One region of the Xanthobacter dioxanivorans genome, then DNA from elsewhere that is predicted to be linked to it. Evidence: predicted binding sites of a transcription regulator. Region 1 holds the regulator's gene; each other region holds the start of a gene.
What was found. Region 1 encodes HrcA, which represses chaperone genes, less so after heat shock. Its sites were predicted from a motif close to GTTAGCACTCNCNNNNNGNGAGTGCTAAC; they were not measured.

Region 2: a site for HrcA is predicted at 3,834-3,862, ahead of groES (co-chaperone GroES). Genes of this name have one in related genera too.
Region 3: a site for HrcA is predicted at 2,525-2,553, ahead of groES (co-chaperone GroES). Genes of this name have one in related genera too.

Annotation. Positions count from the first base shown of each region.
Region 1 covers NZ_CP063362.1:2,103,634-2,109,237, reverse strand. The annotation lists gene hemW (radical SAM family heme chaperone HemW) at 1-738, opposite strand, end outside; gene rdgB (RdgB/HAM1 family non-canonical purine NTP pyrophosphatase) at 735-1,370, opposite strand; gene rph (ribonuclease PH) at 1,370-2,083, opposite strand; gene hrcA (heat-inducible transcriptional repressor HrcA) at 2,236-3,363, shown strand; gene grpE (nucleotide exchange factor GrpE) at 3,486-4,136, shown strand; gene EZH22_RS09950 (response regulator) at 4,231-4,647, opposite strand; gene efp (elongation factor P) at 4,765-5,334, opposite strand; gene epmA (EF-P lysine aminoacylase EpmA) at 5,476-5,604, shown strand, end outside.
Region 2 covers NZ_CP063362.1:5,745,145-5,750,748, reverse strand. The annotation lists partial or broken gene lepA (translation elongation factor 4) at 1-137, shown strand, start outside; gene EZH22_RS26790 (PepSY-associated TM helix domain-containing protein) at 150-1,415, opposite strand; gene glsA (glutaminase A) at 1,904-2,890, shown strand; gene EZH22_RS26780 (hypothetical protein) at 3,090-3,500, opposite strand; gene groES (co-chaperone GroES) at 3,906-4,196, shown strand; gene groL (chaperonin GroEL) at 4,262-5,604, shown strand, end outside.
Region 3 covers NZ_CP063362.1:4,354,844-4,360,447, reverse strand. The annotation lists gene queA (tRNA preQ1(34) S-adenosylmethionine ribosyltransferase-isomerase QueA) at 1-15, opposite strand, end outside; gene EZH22_RS20320 (exopolysaccharide biosynthesis protein) at 34-636, opposite strand; gene EZH22_RS20315 (ribbon-helix-helix domain-containing protein) at 713-1,111, opposite strand; gene EZH22_RS20310 (DJ-1/PfpI family protein) at 1,239-1,820, opposite strand; gene EZH22_RS20305 (usg protein) at 1,943-2,185, opposite strand; gene groES (co-chaperone GroES) at 2,663-2,977, shown strand; gene groL (chaperonin GroEL) at 3,039-4,670, shown strand; gene EZH22_RS20290 (hypothetical protein) at 5,595-5,604, shown strand, end outside.

The sequences.
Region 1 (5,604 bases):
CTCGTCGTCGGGCAGGATCAGCTTGCCGGCGCCGTAGAGCCGCTCGAACGGCGTGCCCGGCTCGATGGTGAGCTGGTAGAGGGAGAGGTGCTCGCAGCCCTCCGCCAGGGCGCGCTTCAGCTCTGCGGCCCATCCCTCCGGCGTCTGCCGCGGGCGAGCGTAGATGAGATCGAAGGACACGCGCGTGAACGCCCTCCGGGCGATGGCGACGGCGGCCAGGGCCTCGGCCACCGAATGCATCCGCCCGAGGCCCTGCAGGTCCGTGTCGTCAAGGGCCTGCACCCCGAGCGAGACCCGGTTCACGCCCGCCGCACGATAGCCGTGGAAGCGCTCCGCCTCCACCGAGGTGGGGTTGGCCTCCAGCGTCACCTCGGCATCCGCCGTGAGCGGCCATGCCGCGTCGATGGCGGCAAGGATGGCCGCCACCGTCGCCGGCGCCATGAGGGAGGGCGTGCCCCCGCCGAAGAACACGGTCTGCGCCCGCAGCGGTCCCGACAGGTCGCGCATGTGCGCGATCTCGCGCCGGAACGCGGCGATGAAGCGGTCCTGATCCGGCGGCGCCTGCCGCACATGGCTGTTGAAGTCGCAATAGGGGCACTTGGCCTTGCAGAAGGGCCAGTGGACGTAGACGCCGAAGCCGCCCTCTGCGGCGCCCAACCCGAGCGGGGGCGACCGCTCCGCCGGCGTCAGGGGCAAGGTGTCCGGCGTGCCGCCGGCGGTCTGCGGTCGAACGCTCATCCCTTCAGGCACGCCTGCGACAGCTTGAGGAACGCCCGTGCCCGGTGCGACAGGCCGAACCCCTTGGGCGGCATGGAATGCTTCTCGTCCGCCGTCATCTCGGCGAAGGTCTTCACATGGTCCTGCGGCAGGAACATGGGATCGTAGCCGAAGCCCTTGGCGCCCCGGGGCGGCCAGACCAGGGTGCCGTCGACCACCCCCTCGAATTCCTCCAGGTGCCCGTCCGGCCAGGCGATGCACAGGGCCGAGACGAAGCGGGCGCGGCGCTGTTCCGGCGCCGTGGCGCCCACCTTCTGCAGCTCCACCTCCACCTTCTCCATGGCCATCTCGAAGTCCCGCTCCGGCCCGGCCCAGCGGGCGGTGTGGATGCCCGGAGCGCCGCCGAGGGCATCGATGACGAGCCCCGAATCGTCGGCGAAGGCGGGAAGCTGCGCCGCCTGCGCCGCCGCCACCGCCTTCAGGCGCGCGTTGCCGAAGAAGGTCTCCTCGGTCTCCTCCGGCTCGGGGAGGCGCAGCTCCCCGGCGGAGACCGCCTCCACCCCGTGCGGTTCCAGCAGCATGCGCATCTCGATGAGCTTGCCGGGATTGTGGGTGGCCACCACGAGGCGGCCGTCAAGGCGGCGGTGGCCCATCAGCCCACCGCGAGCTTCTGCAGGCCCACCAGCTTGTCCACCCCGGAGCGGGCGAGGGCGAGGAGGGACAGGAGCTCGTCCTGGGTGAAGGGGGTCTTTTCCGCCGTGCCCTGGATCTCGACGATGCCGCCGGTGCCGGTCATGACGAAATTGGCGTCGGTCTCGGCCACCGAGTCCTCGGCATAGTCGAGGTCGAGCACCGGCGTGCCCTCATAGATGCCGCAGGACACCGCCGCCACGTGCTGCTTCAGCGGCATCTCCTTGATCATGGAGCGCTGGCGCATCCACGACAGGCAATCGTAAAGCGCGATCCAGGCGCCGGTGATGGAGGCGGTGCGGGTGCCGCCATCGGCCTGGAGCACGTCGCAGTCGAGGGTGATCTGCTTCTCGCCCATGGCCACGAGGTCGGTGACCGAGCGCAGGGAGCGGCCGATGAGGCGCTGGATCTCCTGGGTGCGGCCGGACTGCTTGCCAGTGGTGGATTCGCGCCGGGTGCGGTCGTGGGTGGCACGGGGCAGCATGGCATATTCCGCCGTCACCCAGCCGCGGCCCTGGCCCTTGAGCCATGGCGGCAGACGCTCCTCCAGAGTGGCGGAGACGAGCACGTGGGTGTCGCCGAACTTCACGAGGCAGGAGCCTTCCGCGTGGCGCATGACGCCCCGTTCGAAGGAAACGGCGCGCATCTCGTCGGCGGCGCGCTTGCTGGGGCGCATGGGAACTACCTCTTTCTTGGTATTCTATCGGGTCTCGGGCGCTCCTTTTAGAGCGGCCGGGCCCGCGTGGGAAGCAAGGCCGCGCGCAGGCCCCCGCGCAGGACGCTTGAACACAGGCCCGGTCATGGACACATAATGGGGCGTGCGGGCCCATGCCCGCCGAAAGGAAGACAAGCACAGTGGCGCTCGATCCCCTCCTGCCCCTCGCCGCCGGCGGCCTCGCGCAGATCGACCAGCGCGCGCGGGAGATCTTCCGGCAGATCGTGGAAAGCTACCTCGCCACCGGCGAGCCCGTGGGATCGCGCAACCTCTCTCGCCTCATCCCCATGACGCTCTCGCCGGCCTCGGTGCGCAACGTAATGGCGGACCTGGAGGGCGCGGGCCTCGTCTACGCCCCCCACACCAGCGCCGGGCGGCTGCCCACCGAGCGCGGCCTGCGCTTCTTCGTCGATGCCCTCCTGGAGATCGGCGACATCAACGAGCGCGACCGCACCAATATCGAGACGCAGGTGATGGCTGCCGCCAAGAACACCACGGTGGATGGCGTGCTGCAGGAAGCCTCCGCCCTGCTCTCGGGCCTCGCCCGCGGGGCCGGCGTGGTGACCACGAACAAGACCGATCCGCGGCTGAAGCACGTGGAATTCGTGCCGCTGGAGCCGGGCCGGGCTTTGGTCATCCTCGTCTCCGAGGACGGGCAGGTGGAGAACCGCGTGCTGCCGCTGCCTACCGGGCTGCCCGTTTCGGCGCTGACCGAGGCGACCAACTTCCTGAACGCCCACATCCGTGGCCGCACCCTCGCCGAGGCCCGCTCGGAGATGGAGACCCTGCTCTCCGACCTGCGGCGCGACCTCGACACCCTCACCGCCCGGGTGGTGGAGGCGGGGCTCGCCTCCTGGTCCGGCGACGCGCCGGGGGAACGCAAGCTCATCGTCCGCGGCCAGGCCAAGCTGCTGGAAGACCTGCACGCGCTGGAGGACCTGGAGCGCATCCGCCTGCTGTTCGACGACCTGGAGACCAAGCGCGAGGTGGTGGACCTGCTCGGCCGGGCGGAGGAGGCGCAGTCCCTGCGCATCTTCATCGGCTCGGAGAACCGGCTGTTCTCCCTCTCCGGCTCCTCCACCATCGTCGCCCCCTACCGGGACGGGCAGGGGCGGGTGGTGGGGGTGCTCGGCGTCATCGGCCCGACGCGGCTCAATTACGGGCGGATCGTGCCCATGGTGGACTTCACCGCCCGCCTCGTCAGCCGCGTGCTCGGCGCTCCGGGGGCGGATGCCGCCTGAACGCGATCTCGCGCAGTCTTGATTTTTCCCCGCGCCGCCCCGATATGCGCGGGGAAAGTTTGGCCTTTGCCTCCAATGGTGCGAAACCGGGGGGCAAAACTTGAGGCAGGGGAAGAAACCGGATGAGCGAGCAGAAGCGCGCGCCCGAGACCGGCGGCGACGCAAGCGAAAACGGTGCGGGCACGGCGGCCGTCAATGAAGCGACGGCCGAGGCGGAAGCCCTCGCCACCGCAGATGCGCAGATCGGCGTGGACGACGGCGAGAAGCAGCGCCTCGAGGCCGAGATCGCCGGGCTGAAGGACAAGTTCCTGCGCGCCTTCGCCGAGGCGGAGAACATCCGCCGCCGGGCCGAGAAGGAAGTTGCGGACGCCCGGACCTACGGCATCGCCTCTTTCGCGCGCGACGTGCTGAATGTCGCCGATGACCTGGCGCGGGCCCTGGGGTCGGTGGACGATGCGGCCAAGGCCACCGCCGAGGGCGGCCTGAAGGCGCTGCTGGACGGGCTGGAGCTGACCGAGCGCGGCCTGATCAAGGCGCTGGAGAAGCACGGCATCCGCAAGATCGAGCCGAAGGGCGAGAAGTTCGACCCCAACATCCATCAGGCCATGTTCGAAGTGCCCGACCCGAGCGTGCCCTCGGGCACCGTGGTGCAGGTGGTGCAGGCGGGCTACGTCATTGGCGAGCGCGTGCTGCGGCCCGCCATGGTGGGCGTGGCGCGTGGTGGCCCGAAGGCGGAAGCCGCCTCGCCCGGCAAGGAAGCCGGCGCGGCCTGAGGCCATGCGCCTTTTGCATTTCCGGAATGCTCGCTTCGGCGGATTGCGCTTCTCGTGATCCGCCTGTTCTGCCGCGCAGGCGTGAGCGTTCCGCTCAGGCCTCGCTCGGGGCGGCCCGGGCACCGCTGCCGCCGGCCGATCCGACTGTGCCGCCCGACAACAGGTCGGCGAGGGCGTCCGCGATGACCTGGCTGGTGTAGGGCTTGCCCACGCGGGGAGCGTCGGCGAATTCCCGCGGCACGCGCACCGCGCCCGTATAGCCAGAGCAGAAGATGAAGGGGATGCCGCGGCCGGCGAGGATGGCGGCGGCGGGGTAGACCGGCTCGCCATTGAGGTTGACGTCGAGGATTGCGGCATCGACGCGCTCGTGGGCCGCAGCCTCCAGCGCCGCCCGAAGGCTGGAAATGGGGCCGACGACGCTATAGCCGAGGGAGCGGAGATTGTCCTCCAGCCCCAAGGCGACGAGGAACTCGTCCTCGACCACCAGCACCCGCAATCCTGTGAAGTTCATCGCCAAACGCCTGACCCGCTGCCATTTTCCACCACAACAGACAGAACTGGTAAAAGTTCCATCCGTCGTGGCTGGCGGCTGAAATGCGTGTTCCCGGCCGGCGCCGGGACGAGGCGATCAGTCCTTCGCGCGTTCCACGTAGGAGGCGTCGGCGGTCATGATGACCACGCGGGTGCCGGCGGCGATATGCGGCGGCACCATGGTGCGCACGCCATTGGAGAGCATGGCCGGCTTGTAGGAGGAGGATGCCGTCTGGCCCTTCACGGTCGGCTCGGTGTCCACGATCTCCAGCGTCACCCGCGCCGGCAGCTCGATGGCGATGGGATTGCCGTTGTGGGTGGAGAGCATGCACTCCATGCCTTCCTGGAGATAGACCGACAGGTCGCCCATGATGTCCTTGGGGACGGTGACCTGGTCGAAATTCTCCGGGTTCATGAAGGTGTAGCCGTCCGAATCCTCGTACAGGAAGGTGTGGGGGCGGTCTTCCACGAAGGCGCGCTCCACCTGCTCGGTGGTGCGGTAGCGCTCCGAGATCTTCACGCCATCGGAGATCCGGCGCATGTCGAGCTGGGTGACCGGCGTGCCCTTGCCGGGATGAATATTCTCGGCGGTGAGCACCACATAGAGCTTGTCGTCGATATCGACCACATTGCCTTTGCGCAGAGAGCTGGCGATGACCTTGACCACGTCGCGTCTTCCTCGAACTTTGTGCGGCGGCGTGCCGCTCCTGAACCGTTGGCGGGCAACATAGCGATCTTCGCGCGCAACGCCAGTCTCGCCCCCGCCTTTCTGCCACCCGCGCCAGCGGGAACAAGGATTTTCAGCCACATGGTGGTATCTTCGTCCGCCCCGAGCCCCTGGTGGAGCCCCTCCATCCATGCCGACCGGCGGCCTTTCCTGCTCGCCCGGTCGCGGATCACGGCGACGGTGCGCGCCTGGTTCGGCGCCGATGGCTTC
Region 2 (5,604 bases), 2.6 Mb from region 1:
AGTGTTATGGCGGTGATATCTCGAGAAAGCGCAAGCTTCTGGACAAGCAGAAGGAAGGCAAGAAGAAGATGCGCCAGTTCGGCAAGGTGGAGATTCCGCAGGAAGCTTTCATCGCCGCGCTGAAGATGGACGAATAGGCCCGGCGCGCCCTATTCCGCCGGCGCCGCCTTCGCCCGTGCGGACTTCGCCGCACGACCCTTGCGCCCCGCGCGCTTCTTCCACCACACGACGACGCCGGTGACGGACAGCATCGCCACCGCGAGCCCGGTCACGCAGATGAGGATGCGCCCCGGCAGGCCGAGGATGCGGCCACTGTGGATGGGGAACTGCACCTGCAGGAAAATGTCCCCCGCCGTGCCGACGCCGGGCAGGGAGGCGCCCTTGTACGCCGCCGTCTCGCCGTCGAAATAGAGCCAGCGTGTGTCCATCGGCTCGTCGGGCTCGCCAAAGGCGACGCCGAAGATGCCGTAGTGCGGCGAGTAGAAGATCTGGCGCGCGGGGGTGTCCCAGCCGCGCGCGCGGGCCTGCCCGACCCCAGCCTCCAGAGCCACGTCGTAGGAGAGGGTGCGCTCGCGCGGCTTCTCCAGCGCAGCACCGGACAAGGGCGTGGGTGTGAGCTTCGAGAGCAGGCCGACCACCGGCTCCACCACTTCCGCCCGCAGGTTCATGGCGACGGACGAGAGCGCCACGGCGATCAGCATTGCGAAGAGCCACAACCCCGCGGCGCGGTGCAGGTCGAGGCTGAGGCGGAAGGTGCTGCCCCCCTTGATGGCGAAGGCAGGCCGCCACTTGGCGAAGAAGGGCCGCCCGCGCGGGAAGGTGAGGGCGAGGCCGACGAAGCCGTCGAGCAGCCACAGGACCCCGACGCCGCCCATCAGCAGGATGCCATAGGTGCCCGGCAGGCTCAGATTGTGGTGGAACTCGTAGAGGAAGGGAACGAGGTTGAGGCGGGAGAAACAGCATTCGCCCCACAGGCGCTCGGCGAGGATCGTCCCGCTCACCGGGTCGACGTGGAGGCGGTCGGCCTGAAGGTCGAACGGCCGGCCTGTGGCGGGATCGGTCCGTCCGGAGATGAGCGCCTGCGCCGAGCGGCCCGGCTCGCGTTCGAGGCTCATGAACCAGACGACCCGCTTCGGATCGCCGGCCTCGATGCGCGCGGCGAGGGCTTCCGGCGAGAGCGGGGCACCCATGGCCACCGCCGTGTAGGCATCAGGATTGAGCCAGCGGTCGATTTCCGTGTGGAAGGCGAGCAGGCTGCCCGTCAATCCGGCAACGGCGAGGAAGAGGGCGGTGGTGAGGCCCAGGACGCGGTGGACCACCACCAGCAGCGGACGCAGCTGGAATCGTCCGCTGCTGCGCGGGGCAGCAATTGCCGGGTCCCGGATGTCCGTCCTTCCGCCACCGTCCGCGGTCATGCGATCTCGACCATGCGAACGACCGTAGCCAGTATCAGGACGGGAAAGGCATTCGGATGTCGCCGATGCTGGCGGCAGGGCATCAATGCACACCCCATATCTGAACTCGCAATTTAATTTAATATATGCAGATCGGTATGATTGAATTTTTGAGTGATCAAGTCGAAAGTATCTTTCATTCATAAATTTATAAGTTTTAAAATTCCAAATTATCTCATTTTTGTATTTGTATGAATTTTAGATTGGGGGACTTTTCATCCCGGTCTCCGGATTGCAGCAGCCTTCCTCGTCATTGATTGTCTCCCCTGGGATCTTGGCACGTCTTGTGCTTGCTGAATTGACGCGAGCCCTGCTTGTCGTTCGCTTGGCGCCTGTTCGTCCGCTGTCCGTTCGGGCAGGATCGCATCGTGATCCCCGCCGGGGTGAGGTTTGGCCGGGCAGGCTTTCTGGCGGCAGGCCGCGCGGCGTGGGACGTTAAAGGAGCGATCATGGCAGTGAGCCAGAGTGCGGGCGGCGCCTATGGACTCGAATCGGTCGTCCGCCACACCTACGAGCGCGCGCGGCACGATATTTCGGGCGAACTCGCGGCCTATATCCCGGAGCTGGCGCGCGTCGATCCGGAGCGGTTCGGCATTGCCGCGATCTCGGTCGAGGGCGAGCTCGTGGGGGTGGGCGACGTGGAGGTGCCTTTCACCATCCAGTCCATCTCGAAGGCGCTTGCCTATTGTCTCGCACTTGAGGCGCTGGGCCGGGAAAAGGTGCTCGCCCACGTGGGGGTCGAACCCTCGGGTGACGCTTTCAACGCCATCGTTTTCGACCCGACCACCAACCGTCCCTACAATCCGATGGTGAATGCGGGTGCCATCACCGTCAGCGGCCTCATCGCCGGCGCGTATGGCGGCGAGGCTTTCGAGATGCTGATGGACCGCTTCTCGGCCGCGGCGGGGCGCCGGCTCGACATCGACGAGACGGTCTATCGCTCCGAGGCGGAGACCGGTCACCGCAACCGCGGCATCGCCCATCTGCTCAAGAGCGCCGGCGCGCTCGATGCGGACGTGGATGCCACGGTCGATCTCTATTTCCGCCAGTGCTCCATCCTCGTCACCGCCTCCGACCTCGCCCGGATGGGCGCGACGCTGGCCAATATCGGGGAAAACCCGCTGACCCGGGCGACCGTGTTCGGGGTGGAAGCGGTCCGCAACACGCTCTCCGTCATGTTCACGTCGGGCATGTACGATTTCGCCGGCAACTGGGCGTTCGATGTGGGCGTGCCGGCAAAGAGCGGGGTAGGCGGGGGCATTCTCGGGGTGGTGAATCGGCAGCTGGGCATCGGCACCTATTCGCCGCGCCTCGACGCCAAGGGCAATTCGGTCCGCGGCATCGCCGCCTTCCGCGAGCTCACGGAGGAGCTCGGGCTGCACATCTTCGATCCCACCAATCGCGGCTCGGCGATGCTTGGGGCGTTCAGCCGCTGAAAGCGAGCCCCGAAAGCGATCTCCGCAGGGGCGCGTGAACGCAGCCGTCTCGCGGCCGGGAGGAAGGGGGCCGGCCGTTCACCCCGCCGCATCACGCAGGAATGCGGCGGCAGGAGACGGGCGGCCCAGATCCATGGGGCCAGAGCGCTTTTGCCGTTCGAGCAAAGGCGAAAGCCGGCGCCGCAGCGCCGGCAACCGCTCAGGAGCAGCGCACGTAGACCATGGTGCCGTAGCGCTTGGCCACCTCGGGGTCCACGAACTTCAGCACCAGCACGTTGCCGTCGAAACGGACCACCTGGCGGTCGCGCTCGCCGCCGGCGGGGTCGTCGGGCGGGCCGATGAACACCGGGCCGCCGCCCGACTGCTTGGAGACCAGCTCCGTCAGCTTGTTGTCGTCGGCGAGATACATCATCACGCCGCCACTGGAGCCGGCGGTGATGACGTAGGGATTGTTGCCGCACGAGGCCCGGGCCTGGTTCTCGGTGCGGGTGGCGTCGTCCGGACGGTGGTAAGCGGCAAGGCCCCAGCGGCCGACGAGGCGATCGGGGGAATCGGGCTCGTATATTGCGGCCTGGAGGGGGGCGGCGCCTCGGTGGGGCTGGTGGTGCACGCGGCGAGCGACAGCGCCATGGCCATCACGGCGACACCCGCGAGGCCGGCGCGGCGCGCGGTGCCGGCCTCCGACTTCGACCACGCAAACATCTTGTTCATGAGCTTTCCGAGGCCTCCCGCCCGCCTGGGGCCAGTTTCCAATCGCCCGCCACACCAGCCGGTGCCGCCGACCATAATGGCTGGCACCGTCCACGTCGATTCCATGGCTTGGCTTGAACCATAGGCTGGCAGGGTTACCGCTTTGCTAGTTTTACGTCCGCCACCCGCCGCCATGCCATATGTTGCACCGCGCCTTGACGGGGCGGGATGGCCCGCTTATCTCCGCAACGAGCTTGGCACTCTCCCCGCATGAGTGCCAGAACCGGCGAGCCCTCGGGCTCGCGCCCCTCGGAGAGGTATATACATGTCCTTCCGTCCCCTGCACGACCGTGTGGTCGTCAAGCGCATCGAAGCCGAGCAGAAGACCGCTGGCGGCATCATCATCCCCGACACCGTCAAGGAAAAGCCCCAGGAGGGCGAGGTGATCGCGGTTGGCGCTGGCGCGCGCGACGAGGCGGGCAAGCTCGTCCCCCTCGACGTGAAGGCCGGTGACCGCGTGCTGTTCGGCAAGTGGTCGGGCACCGAAGTGAAGATCGACGGCGCCGACCTGCTCATCATGAAGGAGAGCGACATCCTCGGCGTGATCACCAAGTGATCTGCCGGCGAGTGATCGCCCTCCGGTCCAGCCGGAACTGAAGAAACCCCATTCAGGAGGCCGAAATGGCTGCCAAAGAAGTCAAGTTTTCCGGCGATGCGCGCGAGAAGCTGCTGCGCGGCGTCGATATCCTCGCCAACGCGGTGAAGGTCACCCTCGGCCCCAAGGGCCGCAACGTGGTGATTGAGAAGTCCTTCGGCGCCCCCCGCATCACCAAGGACGGCGTCACCGTCGCCAAGGAGATCGAGCTCGAGGACAAGTTCGAGAACCTCGGCGCCCAGCTGGTGCGTGAGGTCGCCTCCAAGACCAACGACCTGGCCGGCGACGGCACCACCACCGCCACCGTTCTGGCCCAGGCCATCGTCAAGGAAGGCGCCAAGGCGGTTGCCGCCGGCATGAACCCGATGGACCTGAAGCGCGGCATCGATCTCGCCGTCGCCGCCGCCATCGCCGACATCAAGGGCCGCGCCAAGAAGGTCTCCTCCTCCGCGGAAGTCGCGCAGGTCGGCACCATCTCCGCCAACGGCGATGCCTCCATCGGCGAGATGATCGCCGGCGCCATGCAGCGCGTGGGCAACGAGGGCGTCATCACCGTCGAGGAAGCCAAGACCGCCGAGACCGAGCTCGAAGTGGTCGAAGGCATGCAGTTCGACCGCGGCTATCTCTCTCCGTACTTCATCACCAATGCGGAGAAGATGATCGCCGACCTGGAAGAGCCCTACCTCCTCATCTTCGAGAAGAAGCTCTCCGGCCTCCAGCCGATCCTGCCGGTCCTCGAGGCCGTGGTGCAGACCGGCCGTCCCCTGGTCATCGTGGCCGAGGACGTGGAAGGCGAGGCGCTCGCCACCCTGGTGGTGAACAAGCTGCGCGGCGGCCTGAAGGTTGCGGCGGTGAAGGCCCCGGGCTTCGGCGACCGTCGCAAGGCCATGCTGGAGGATATCGCCATCCTCACCGGCGGTACCGTGATCTCGGAAGATCTCGGCATCAAGCTTGAGAATGTGACCCTCGCCCAGCTCGGCCGCGCCAAGAAGGTGATTCTCGAGAAGGAGAAGACCACCATCGTGGACGGCGTCGGCGAGAAGGCCGACATCGAGGCCCGCGTCAACCAGATCAAGGCGCAGATCGAGGAGACCTCCTCGGACTACGACCGCGAGAAGCTCCAGGAGCGCCTGGCCAAGCTCGCGGGCGGCGTCGCGGTGATCCGCGTCGGCGGCTCCACGGAAGTGGAAGTCAAGGAGAAGAAGGACCGCGTTGACGACGCCCTGAACGCCACCCGCGCTGCGGTGGAAGAAGGCATCGTTCCCGGCGGCGGCGTGGCCCTGCTGCGCGCCAAGAAGGCGGTGGAGACGGTCACCTCCGACAACGCCGACATCAAGGCTGGCATCAAGATCGTCCTGCGCGCCCTCGA
Region 3 (5,604 bases), 2.3 Mb from region 1:
GGCGTCGACACGCATGGGAGGAGAAAGGACCGTTCAGAAGATGGCGATGGCGCCCTGATAGATGGCCCAGCTCATCAGCGCGGTGACGATCAGCCCCAGCACCGTCGCGCCGAAGCCTGCGAGGATCACCAGCCCGTCCCGCTCCACGAGGCCGAGGCCGAAGATGCACACGGCGAAGCCGGGCGGCAGGTTGCCGAGGAAGGGGATGGGCAGAAGCAGGATGAAGCCCAGCAGCACCACCGTCGCGCCCACCACGCGCCGGGCGGTGGGGCCGGCGAACTGCTCATAGCGGGGCTGGGAGATGTTCTCGAAGCGCTCGATCCACGGCCGCGACCTGGTGACGATCGCCTCCAGCATGGCACGCGAGAAGGTGCGGCGGGCGATGAAGTCCGGCAGCCACAATTCCTGCCGGCCCATGGTCATCTGCAGGCCGATGAGGCCGAGGATGATGCCGCAGATGACCGGGATGCCGGGCGGCATGGGAATGCAGTTCGGGATGCCGAAGATGAGGAAGAGAATGCCGAACGCGCGGTTCCGCAAGGCGTTCACAAGATCGCCTATGGCCACCTTGTCCTCCTCCTGGGCGGCGAGGACGGCGGCAAGCAGTTCGGACGTTCTGGGTGTTCGGTGATCCAAGGCGACCTCGTTGGGTGGTCGCATCACTCATAGCACCGGGAAAGCGGCAGTGTCAGGGCATGGTCCTTCCCCTCGGTCATGCCGCCGGCCGTGCGCCCCGGCCCCGCGCGGCGGCAACCGGCTGGGCCCGGCCGTCGCGGGACGCCCCTTCGGCGCGCAGGATGGAGGAGACGTCGAGCGCGCGCAGGGCCCCCGCCGGCGGCACGAGGCCCGCCGCCTGCAAGGCGAGGAAGCGTCCGCAGCACACCCGCAGGAAGGAGGTGAAATTGTCGATGTCGGCCGCCGCCTCGGTCAGCTCGTCGTGCAGCCGCGCCACCAGCCGGCCTACGGTGAGGCCGTCGCGCGCGGCGATCTGTTCCAGAACGGTCCAGAAGAAGGCCTCCAGCCGCACCGAGGTGGAGAAGCCGTTGAGGCGCAGGGCTCGCGTTTCCGCGGTCCACAGCGCCGGATCCGCCTCGACGAACAAACGGCACATGCGGCGACCCTCTATTCGCCCCGCTTTGCTCTCGCCGGGCGGACGGCGGCGGACGGGCATGCGCGCTGAACCCCCGCACAGCGCGCATGCCCTTGCCGCCCGATCTCCCAATAACGCAATTTAGCGATCAATGGGAGATGCGCGTGCCCAATAGGGCAAGGAACTGCGCGACAAAGGCCGGATGGGCCGGCCAGGCGGGCGCGCTCACGAGGTTGCCTTCGGTGACGGCGGCATCGACGGGAATGTCGGCATAGGTGCCGCCGGCCAGCTCCACCTCTGGCCGGCACGCCGGATAGGCCGAGCAGGTGCGCCCCTCGAGGACGCGGGCGGCGGCGAGGAGCTGGGCGCCGTGGCAGATGGCGGCCACCGGCTTGCCGGCGTCGAAGAAGTGGCGCACCGCGGCGATCACCGCCGGATCGAGCCGCAGGTATTCCGGCGCCCGCCCGCCCGGCACCAGCAGCGCGTCGTAGTCCGCGGGATCAACCGCCGCGAAGGTGGCATTGAGCGTGAAAAGGTGGCCCGGCTTCTCGGTATAGGTCTGGTGGCCCTCGAAATCGTGGATGGCGGTGGCGACCTTGTCGCCGGCCTTCTTGCCCGGACAGACCGAATCCACCGCGTGCCCCACCGCCAGCAGCGCCTGGAACGGCACCATGATCTCGTAGTCCTCGCCGAAATCCCCGACGATCATCAAAATGCGCTTGCCCGGCATCCGCATTCTCCCCGCTGGCCGCGGCCGCACCGGCCGCCGGCTTCGGAGGAAAGGCTAGGCGCAGGCGGCGACAGCCGGGTGTTATCCGGTTGCGACAGGCGTGCGTCGGGCCTTCGGGCGCGTCAGTTGAGCAGGAACATCCCGTCCACCGACCTCAGCTCCGCCGGCTTGATGAGGCCGCAATGGGCCACCCGCACCGAATGCAGCCGCCCCTCGATCTCCCGTTTCCAGAAGTCCAGGAACCGGTTGAGCTCGGGGAACTTCGGGCAGAGGTCGTATTCCTGCCAGAGATAGGTCTGAAGAAGGCTGGGATGGTCGGGCATGCGGTAGAGGATCTCGGCCGTGGCGAGGCCGTAGCCCTCCATCTGCAAGGCGAAGTCGCGCGACACCTGGGACGAGCGGGCCCCCAGGGACGATTGAGTCACCGGGGCCCCTTGGGATGAACGGGTTACCATGGGTCACACCTCCATATCCCCGAACCCGGAGGTCCCGCAGCCAGCCGCGGGATACGCCGGGACCAGACAATGCATTGTCGGCTCCAGAGTTTCGTCCCGCCAAGGCTAAAGTTTAGTTTCTTCTTGCAAAAACAAAGGGCTAGCAGCGCATAGCGGAGACTGCTGACAACCGGCCCCGCTCGGGCGCCGAGCCCTGTCCGGACCGCCTCGCACGCGACCCGCCTTTGATTTTCCTCGCGTTCCGGCGCTGCTAGCACTCCCGCACGGCGAGTGCTAAATTTTTCGTCCGGCCCCTTGCGGGACGAAAACAAGGCCCTTAGATCGCGTTCGGGCCGGGCGCAGGGGTGCCCGCGCCTTGAAAAGAAGCATCAAACCGGAGGTTTCCCGATGGGTTTCCGTCCTCTGCACGACCGCGTGGTTGTGAAGCGCATCGACGCCGAAGCGAAGTCCGCCGGCGGCATCATCATTCCCGATACGGCGAAGGAAAAGCCGCAGCAGGGCGAAGTGATCGCCGTGGGCTCCGGCGCCCGCAACGAGAAGGGCGAGATCGTCGCCCTCGACGTGAAGGCCGGTGACATCGTGCTGTTCGGCAAGTGGTCCGGCACCGAGGTCAAGATCGACGGCCAGGATCTGCTCATCATGAAGGAGAGCGACATCCTCGGCGTGCTCGACGCTCCTGCCGGCGCCAAGAAGGCCGCCTGAGCGCGCCTTCCCTCGCTTGAATTCCTGAACTCCATCGTCCCAATCTGAAGGAGCATGCCCCATGGCTGCCAAGGACGTAAAATTTTCCGTCGATGCGCGCGACAAGGTCCTGCGCGGCGTCGATATCCTCGCCAATGCCGTGAAGGTCACCCTCGGCCCCAAGGGCCGCAACGTGGTGATCGAGAAGAGCTTCGGCGCCCCCCGCATCACCAAGGACGGTGTGTCGGTGGCCAAGGAGATCGAGCTCGAGGACAAGTTCGAGAACCTCGGCGCCCAGCTGGTGCGTGAGGTCGCCTCCAAGACCAACGACCTTGCCGGCGACGGCACCACCACCGCCACCGTGCTGGCCCAGGCCATCGTCCGCGAGGGCGCCAAGGCGGTTGCCGCCGGCATGAACCCCATGGACCTCAAGCGCGGCATCGACCTCGCGGTGGATGCCATCGTCAAGGACCTGGCCGCCAACTCCAAGAAGGTGACCTCCAACGACGAGATCGCCCAGGTCGGCACCATCTCCGCCAACGGCGACGCCGAGGTCGGCAAGTTCCTCGCCGAGGCGATGAAGAAGGTCGGCAACGAGGGCGTCATCACCGTCGAGGAAGCCAAGTCCTTCGAGACCGAGCTCGACGTGGTGGAGGGCATGCAGTTCGATCGCGGCTACCTCTCGCCCTACTTCGTGACCAACGCCGAGAAGATGCGCGTTGAGTTCGAGGAGCCCTACATCCTCATCAACGAGAAGAAGCTGTCCGGCCTGCAGGAGCTCCTCCCCGTGCTCGAGGCGGTGGTGCAGTCGGCCCGTCCGCTGCTGATCATCGCCGAGGACGTGGAAGGCGAGGCCCTCGCCACCCTGGTGGTGAACAAGCTGCGCGGCGGCCTGAAGGTCGCGGCGGTGAAGGCCCCCGGCTTCGGCGACCGCCGCAAGGCCATGCTACAGGACATCGCGATCCTGACCGGCGGCACGGTGATCTCCGAGGAAGTCGGCATCAAGCTCGACAGCGTGAACCTCTCCATGCTCGGCCGCGCCAAGAAGGTGGTGATCGAGAAGGAGAACACCACCATCGTCGACGGCGCCGGCGAGAAGGCCGACATCGAGGCCCGCATCTCCCAGATCCGCGCCCAGATCGAGACCACCACCTCCGACTACGACCGTGAGAAGGCGCAGGAGCGCCTCGCCAAGCTCGCCGGCGGCGTCGCCGTGGTACGCGTGGGCGGCTCCACGGAAGTGGAAGTCAAGGAGAAGAAGGACCGCGTGGACGACGCCCTGCACGCCACCCGCGCCGCGGTGGAAGAAGGCATCGTGCCCGGCGGCGGCGTGGCCCTGCTGCGCTCCATCAAGGTGCTCGAAGGCCTCAAGGTCGACAACGCCGACCAGAAGACCGGCATCGAGATCGTCCGCCGCGCCATCCAGGCCCCGGCGCGCCAGATCGTCCAGAACGCGGGCGACGACGGCTCCGTGGTGGTGGGCAAGATCCTCGAGTCCTCCGACTACAGCTTCGGCTACAACGCCCAGACCGGCGAATACGTGGACATGGTGAAGTCGGGCATCATCGACCCCACCAAGGTCGTGCGCACCGCCCTCCAGGACGCCGCCTCCATCTCCGGCCTCCTGATCACCACCGAGGCGCTCATCGCCGAACTGCCGAAGAAGAACGCCCCCGCGGCCCCGGCCATGCCGGGCGGCGGCATGGACTTCTGATCCAGGCAGAGTGCCTGACGCCGCCCGGCGAGTCTTCTCGTGACGCAAACCGGCATGCCGGTTTGCTCGGGCGGCGGCATGGACTTCTGATCCAGGCAGAGTGCCTGACGCCGCCCGGCGAGTCTTCTCGTGACGCAAACCGGCATGCCGGTTTGCTCGGGCGGCGGCATGGACTTCTGATCCAGGCAGAGTGCCTGACGCCGCCCGGCGAGTCTTCTCGTGACGCAAACCGGCATGCCGGTTTGCTCGGGCGGCGGCATGGACTTCTGATCCAGGCAGAGTGCCTGACGCCGCCCGGCGAGTCTTCTCGTGACGCAAACCGGCATGCCGGTTTGCTCGGGCGGCGGCATGGAAAGAAATGGAGACGGCCGGGCAGCTTGCTCGGCCGTTTTCGTTTCGCAATCGGCATTAAACCGCGGTCATGCCCCGGCTCGTCCGGGGCGTCCACGGTTCCGCCGGCGCGGACAGGCCGGGGGATGACGGTTGCATGGGGCGACGGGCACCTCCCGTGCCGCACACGCGGCGCTCCTCCCCTCTCCCCTCGCGGGAGAGGGGACGGGGGTGAGGGGGCCGGTTTCTCCGTTTGCGCCCTGTTTCCCGGCGCCGTGCCACCCCTCACCCCAACCCTCTCCCACAAGGGGAGAGGGGGCATAGCCTGCGGCTGGAGGCGGCGGCGCATCCGATCCGAAAGCACCGCGGTCACGCCCCGGCCTGTCCGGGGCGTCCCCGTCGCCGTTCGTCCGGCTGAAGGTCAAACCAACCCGTCCCTGAGAATTGACGGGGCCGGTGGCGGCCACGCTTCGGCCGGGTTATGTTGACCCAGGGCCAGTTGATCGACGAAGCCCGGAGGATCGCGCGCACGGCCGAGACGTTTTTTCGCCATCGGCACCGGTGCGGCATCTGTCGAACATGAAAGGATCAGCCATGAAGACGA